2 regions of the Streptomyces sp. NPDC050806 genome follow, and region 2 is predicted to be linked to the other one. Evidence: predicted binding sites of a transcription regulator. Region 2 holds the regulator's gene; the other holds the start of a gene.
What was found. The regulator HspR, encoded in region 2, represses chaperone genes until heat shock. The targets are predictions, from matches to a motif close to TTGAGNNNNNNNNNCTCAA.
Positions count from the first base shown of each region.

Region 1 (3,404 bases), on a different contig from region 2:
GGGCGGACCTGGCGGCCGGAGAGCAGCGACGCCAGTGCCGTGGTCATGGTGATGCCCGCGCTCGGGCCGTCCTTGGGCACCGCGCCCGCCGGGACGTGCAGGTGCACGCCGCGCTCCTTCAGGTCGGCGACGGGCAGCTCCAGTTCCGCGCCGTGCGAGCGGAGGAAGGAGAGGGCGATGTGCGCCGATTCCTTCATCACGTCGCCGAGCTGGCCGGTGAGCTGGAGTCCTGAGCCGCCGGTCTCGGCGTCGGCGAGCGAGGCCTCGACGTACAGGACGTCGCCGCCCGCGCCGGTCACGGCGAGGCCGGTGACCACGCCGGGCACCGCCGTACGCCGTTCCTCCGGGTCCTGCGCCGACTCCGGGACGTGGTGCGGCCGCCCGATGAGCGGGCGCAGCTCGTCCGTGCCGACGGTGAAGGGCAGGTCCTGCTCGCCCAGTTCGTGCTTGGCCGCGACCTTGCGGAGCAGTCGCGCGATGGCGCGCTCCAGGTTCCGTACGCCCGCCTCGCGGGTGTACTCGCCGGCGAGCCTGCGCAGCGCGGCGTCCTCGATCACGACCTCGCCGGTCTCCAGGCCCGCCTTCTCCAGCTGGCGCGGGAGCAGGTGGTCGCGGGCGATGGTGACCTTCTCGTCCTCGGTGTAGCCGTCCAGCCGGACCAGGTCCATGCGGTCCAGGAGCGGCTCCGGGATCGCTTCGAGGACGTTGGCCGTGGCGAGGAAGACCACGTCGGAGAGGTCGAGCTCGACCTCCAGGTAGTGGTCGCGGAAGGTGTGGTTCTGCGCCGGGTCGAGGACTTCGAGCAGGGCGGCGGCCGGGTCGCCGCGGAAGTCGGAGCCGACCTTGTCGATCTCGTCGAGGAGGACGACCGGGTTCATGGAACCGGCTTCCTTGATGGCGCGGACGATACGGCCCGGCAGCGCGCCGACGTACGTACGGCGGTGGCCGCGGATCTCCGCCTCGTCCCGGACGCCGCCGAGCGCGACGCGGACGAACTTGCGGCCCATGGCGCGGGCGACGGACTCGCCGAGGCTGGTCTTGCCGACGCCGGGCGGGCCCGTGAGCGCGAGGACCGCCCCGCCGCGACGGCCGCCGACCAGGCCGAGGCCGCGGTCGGCGCGGCGCTTGCGTACGGCCAGGTACTCGGTGATGCGTTCCTTGACGTCGTCCAGGCCCGCGTGGTCCGCGTCCAGGACGGCGCGGGCGCCCTTGATGTCGTACGCGTCCTCGGTGCGCTCGTTCCACGGCAGCTCCAGGACGGTGTCCAGCCAGGTGCGGATCCAGGAGCCCTCGGGGCTCTGGTCGCTGGACCGCTCCAGCTTGTCGACCTCCTTGAGGGCGGCCTTGCGGACGTCCTCGGGCAGGTCGGCGGCCTCGACGCGGGCGCGGTAGTCGTCGCTCTCGTCGTCCGGGTCGCCGTTCAGCTCGGACAGCTCCTTGCGGACCGCCTCCAGCTGGCGGCGGAGCAGGAACTCGCGCTGCTGCTTGTCGACGCCCTCCTGGACGTCCTTGGCAATGGACTCGGCGACGTCCTGCTCGGCGAGGTGCTCGCGGAGCGCCTCGGTGGCGTCCTTCAGGCGGGCCACCGGGTCGGTGGTCTCCAGGAGGCGCACCTTCTGCTCGGTGGTCAGGAAGGGCGAGTACCCGGAGTTGTCGGCGAGCTGACCGACGTCCTCGATCTGCTGGACGCGGTCCACGACCTGCCAGGCGCCGCGCTTGCGCAGCCAGCTGGTGGCCAGGGCCTTGTACTCCTTGACCAGTTCGGTGACCGCGCCGGGCAACGGCTCGGGAACGGTCTCGTCGACCGTGGTGCCCTCGACCCAGAGGGCGGCGCCGGGCCCGGTCGTACCGGAGCCGATCCGCACGCGGCCCAGGCCGCGGATGAGCGCGCCGGGGTCGCCGTCGGACAGCCGGCCGACCTGCTCGACCTTGCCGAGCGTGCCGATGCCGGCGTACGTGCCGTCGATCCGTGGAACGAGCAGCACCCGTGGCTTGTTACCGGGTGAGGCGGCGGCCTGCGCGGCCTCCACCGCGGCGCGTACGTCCGGATCGGAAAGGTCCAGCGGCACCACCATGCCCGGCAGGACGACCTCGTCGTCGAGGGGCAGCACGGGCAGGGTGAGCGGTGTGGACGTCGAAGCCATGATCTCCCCTTCGGCAGGCAAGTTGAGCTGTACTCACTCAATGCTCATGAGCCGATGGATGTTCCCCGGGCCGTGTTCGCTGTGAGCGATCAGCCGCTGACTCGTACAGTGGGGGCGCCCGGCACCCACGACCCCGGAGGCCCCGCACCCATGTCAGCCCCCTTCGAGACCGACGAGGCGCCCGTCACACTGGAGCGCCGGGACGGACCGTACGGCGAGGTGGTGCTGCGGCGGCGGGGCGCGCACTTCGAGATCATCGCCAACGGGTGCTTCCTGATGGACACCTCCGACGGACGGTCGGAACGGCTGCTCGTCGATGCCGCCCTCGCCGCGCTGCCCGGCGACCGCGCGCGGCCGTCCGTACTGATCGGCGGCCTCGGCGTCGGGTTCTCCCTGGCCCGCGCGGCGGCGGAGCCGCGCTGGGGCCGGATCGCGGTCGTCGAGCGCGAGGAGGCGGTGGTCGACTGGCACCGCTCGGGGCCGCTGGACGCGGTGTCGGGCCCGGCCCTGGCCGATCCGCGCACCGAGATCGTCCCGGCCGACCTGGTCGCGTACGTACGCGCCGGAGCCGGCGCCGCGACCTTCGACGCGCTCTGCCTGGACATCGACAACGGGCCGGACTGGACCGTCACCGAGGACAACGACGGCCTCTACTCCCCGGGCGGCCTCGCGGCCTGCCGGGACCGGCTGACGCCCGGCGGAGTGCTCGCCGTATGGTCCGCGCAGCCCTCCGCCTCCTTCGAGTCCGCTCTCCGGAATGTGGGGTTCAGCGAGGTTCGCACCGAAGAGATCCCCGTTGTCCGAGGCGTCCCCGACGTGGTGCACCTCGCGAGGAAACGCGCGTAGCCGCGGGTCTCATCGTGCCTTTACGCTGCTGCCAGCAGTGTGCGACCAGCCGGTACACCGGGTCAGCAGGTCGGCACAACCAGTCAGTAACGCGACCACGCACGGGGAAATTCAGGGGCGGGCGATGGACCAGACTCAGACCACCCACGGCGCCGCCGCGGCGGCGGCCACGCCCGGCGCACAGCGGCGAGTGCTCGTCGTCGAGGACGACCCGACGATCGTGGACGCCATCGCGGCCCGGCTGCGCGCCGAGGGCTTCCAGGTGCAGACCGCCGTCGACGGCCCCTCCGCGGTCGACACCGCCGAGGCCTGGCAGCCCGACCTGCTCGTCCTCGACATCATGCTGCCGGGCTTCGACGGCCTGGAGGTGTGCCGCCGGGTGCAGGCGCAGCGGCCGGTCCCGGTGATGATGCT
Region 1 covers NZ_JBVJIF010000011.1:33,287-36,690, reverse strand. The annotation lists gene lon (endopeptidase La) at 1-2,144, opposite strand, end outside; gene ACZ6WH_RS31805 (spermidine synthase family protein) at 2,295-2,990, shown strand; gene ACZ6WH_RS31800 (response regulator transcription factor) at 3,115-3,404, shown strand, end outside.
Region 1: lon (endopeptidase La) is a predicted target of HspR. The motif match lies at 2,167-2,185, and genes of this name have one in related genera.

Region 2 (3,404 bases):
CCGGCCTGAGTTCATCGAGGGGGAGATCGTTGTGTCACCACCGACGGATGGCGATCACGAGGACTGCCTGAGCATCATCCAAGGGCAGGTGACCCGGGAGTCCGAGACCGACATGCAGGTCTCCGGCTACAAGGGGCTCGTCCTCCCCGGTGAGGGAGACCACCCCGAGGATCATGTGATCCCCGATGCCACCATCGCTCCGTGCGCGCTACGCCTTTTCCGGGGCGCTCCGCCGTGGATGCCCAGCGACGGCGTCGCGATGGTCATCGAGGTGACATCGAGCAAGCCGAACAAGGACCGCGGCCCCAAGCGCCGGGGCTATGCCCGCGCCGGCATCCCGCTCTACCTCCTCGTCGATCGGGACAAGTCCACGGTCACGCTTTTCAGCGAGCCGAATGACGGGGACTACGGCGGGATCCAAGCAGTGTCCTTCGGCAAACCCCTCCCCCTCCCCACCCCCTTCTCCTTCGACCTGGAGACGTCCGACTTCCTCTGACGGCGTGGCCGCCGCGCCGCCGGGGCTCACCACACACCCCCGTAAGGTGCAGGCATGGCCCAAGACCTGCGGAATCCCGACCCCGAGTACCTCGCCTTCTGGCGCGAGCGGCATGTGTGCACCCTGACCACCATGCGGCCGGACGGAACACCGCACGTCGTGCCGGTGGGGGTGACGTACGACCACGAGCAGGGACTGGCCCGCGTGATCACGAGCAAGGGCGGCACCAAGGTCCGCAACGTCCTGGCGGCGGGCGACGGCGGTGCGCGCGCCGCGGTGTGCCAGATGCAGGGGCGGCGCTGGGCGACCCTGGAGGGCCTGGCCACGGTACGTACGGACGAGGCGAGCGTGCGGGACGCGGAGGCCCGGTACGCCGTGCGGTACGAGCGACAGCCGCGGCCCAACCCCGAGCGCGTGGTCATCGAGATCCGGGTGACGAAAATGCTGGGGCGGGGCTGAGGGTCCGAGCCCGCGCGCCGGCCGTGCGTGGCCGAAATCGGATCGCGTTCTTCCGAATCTTCAGTTCAGCCTGCTAGTGAATATGTGACCAGGCCCGCGCGCTATTCGATCCATTCCGGGCCGAATACGTCAGCTGGAGGCCAGATGAGGTCAGCAACGCGCACCAGCACGACAGACGAGAAAGCCTCCCCCACCCCGGGCCGACGCCCCCGTGCCGAATCGTGTCCGCGCTGCGGCGGCCAACTGGCCGTCAACCAGGACGGATGGAAGATCTGCCACGCCTGCGGCTACGCCTCGCCGCCCGGCACAGCGCCGCAGCCGCGCTCCGCTCACAGCGGTATCGTCACTCCCACAGACGCCGGGTCCCGGGGGGGCAGGATGAATGCGGTGCGAGTGACGGCGATCGCGTGCTTGATGCCGCTCGCCGAGCTGGACGACGATCCGTTCCTGGTGGACGACCGCAGCCAGCACGAGATGTGCGCCCGCTGGGCCGAGGACCACGACTACCGCCTCACCTGCCGGCTGAGCCTGCACCACCTGCGCGTCGACCACTGCGCCCTGTGGCAGGACGTGGAGGCGGGCCTGGTCGACGTCTTCGTCGTACCGAACCGCCGCGCCCTGGAGAACGCCGTCGACTCCGCCGAAGAGTTCACCGCCCGCTGCGCCGCGGCAGGTATCCGCCTGGAGACCGCCGACGGCACCGAGCCGGTCTACACCTCGGAGATGAAGTCCCGGGTGCACCGGCGGCTGTCGATGCCGACGGCCGGGTACAACGGCTGCTGACCCGGCCGCCCACCCGGCGTACGGACACGTCGTAGGGACAGGTCGTACGGACACGTCGTACGGCGGGAAAGGCGAACGGGCCGGGTCCAGAAGAACCCGGCCCGCCCCCTCGGAGCACAGCGGCTACTCGGACGTCCGCTTCGGCCGCCACACGACCAGCGCGCTGGTCTGCTGCACGTCCTGGTACGGCACCAGGTCCCGGCGGTAGCTGGCGTGCACCGCCGCCTCCCGCTGCTGGATCGCCGCGGCGGCACCCTCCACGGCGCTCTGCAGCTCGGCGACGCGCTGCTGCAGCGCCGTGACCTGGTTCTCCAGTTCGATGATGCGCTTGATGCCCGCGAGGTTGATGCCCTCGTTCTGCGACAGCTGCTGCACCTGGCGGAGCAGCTCGATGTCACGGGCGGAGTACCGCCGGCCGCGCCCGGCCGTACGGTCCGGGGAGACCAGACCGAGCCGGTCGTACTGGCGCAGCGTCTGCGGGTGCAGGCCGGAGAGCTGAGCCGCGACGGAGATGACGTACACCGGCGACTCATCGGTCAGTTCATATGGATTACGACTCCGACGCCCGCCCCGGCTGTCCATCATCAAGCTCCCTTCGCGGCCTGGAAGAGCTCCGACCGTGGGTCCTCACCCGCGGTCGCCTCGCGATAGGACTCCAACGCGTCCTTCGCCTTGTCGCTGAGGTCCTTGGGCACGACCACCTCGATGGTGACCAGGAGGTCGCCCCGTGTGCCGTCCTTGCGCGCCGCACCCTTCCCGCGCGCACGCATCGTCCGGCCGTTCGGTGTCCCGGCCGGTATCTTCAGCGTGACCGGCGGACCGCCCAGGGTCGGCACCTTCACCTCGCCGCCGAGCGTGGCCTCCGGGAAGGTGACCGGCACGGTGACGGTGAGGTTGTCGCCCTTGCGTCCGAACACCGGGTGCGCGTCGACGTGCACGACGACGTACAAGTCGCCGTTGGGCCCGCCGCGCTCGCCCGGAGCGCCCTTGCCGCGCAGCCGGATCCGCTGCCCGTCGGTGACGCCCGCGGGGATGCGCACCTGCATCGTGCGCGCGCTGGTCGCGCGGCCGCTGCCCTTGCACACGTCGCAGGGGTGCTCCGCGATCAGGCCGCGGCCCTTGCAGTCGGCGCACGGGTCGGTGAGCGAGAAGCCACCGCCCGCGCCCCGGCTGACCTGGCCGGTGCCCACGCAGGTCGGGCAGACCCGCGGGGTGCCGTTCTTGTCACCCGTGCCGGAACAGGCCTTGCAGGGGGCCTGGCTGGACATCCGCAGCGGGACCGTGGCCCCGTCCACCGCCTCGGTGAAGCTGAGCGTCACCTCGGACTCGACGTCCTGGCCGCGACGGGGCTGCGTACGCGTACCCGCGCCACCGCCCCTGTTGAACAGGCCGCCGAAGACGTCCCCGAGGCCGCCGCCGAAGCCGCCGGCACCGCCGGCGGCACCGCCCTGGGCACCCCCGAAGAGGTCACCCAGGTCGAAGTTGAAGCTGCCGCCGCCGGCGCCGCCGGGACCGGCCCGGAAGCCGCCGTTGCCGAACAGCGCCCGCGCCTCGTCGTACTCCTTGCGGCGCTTGGGGTCGCCCAGGACGTCGTTCGCCTCGGAGACCTCCTTGAAGCGCTCCTCGGCCTTGGGGTCGCCCTTGTTGGCGTCCGGGTGGTTCTCCC
Region 2 covers NZ_JBVJIF010000006.1:582,674-586,077, reverse strand. The annotation lists gene ACZ6WH_RS21950 (Uma2 family endonuclease) at 1-496, shown strand, start outside; gene ACZ6WH_RS21945 (TIGR03618 family F420-dependent PPOX class oxidoreductase) at 551-955, shown strand; gene ACZ6WH_RS21940 (hypothetical protein) at 1,334-1,738, shown strand; gene ACZ6WH_RS21935 (heat shock protein transcriptional repressor HspR) at 1,862-2,320, opposite strand; gene dnaJ (molecular chaperone DnaJ) at 2,323-3,404, opposite strand, start outside.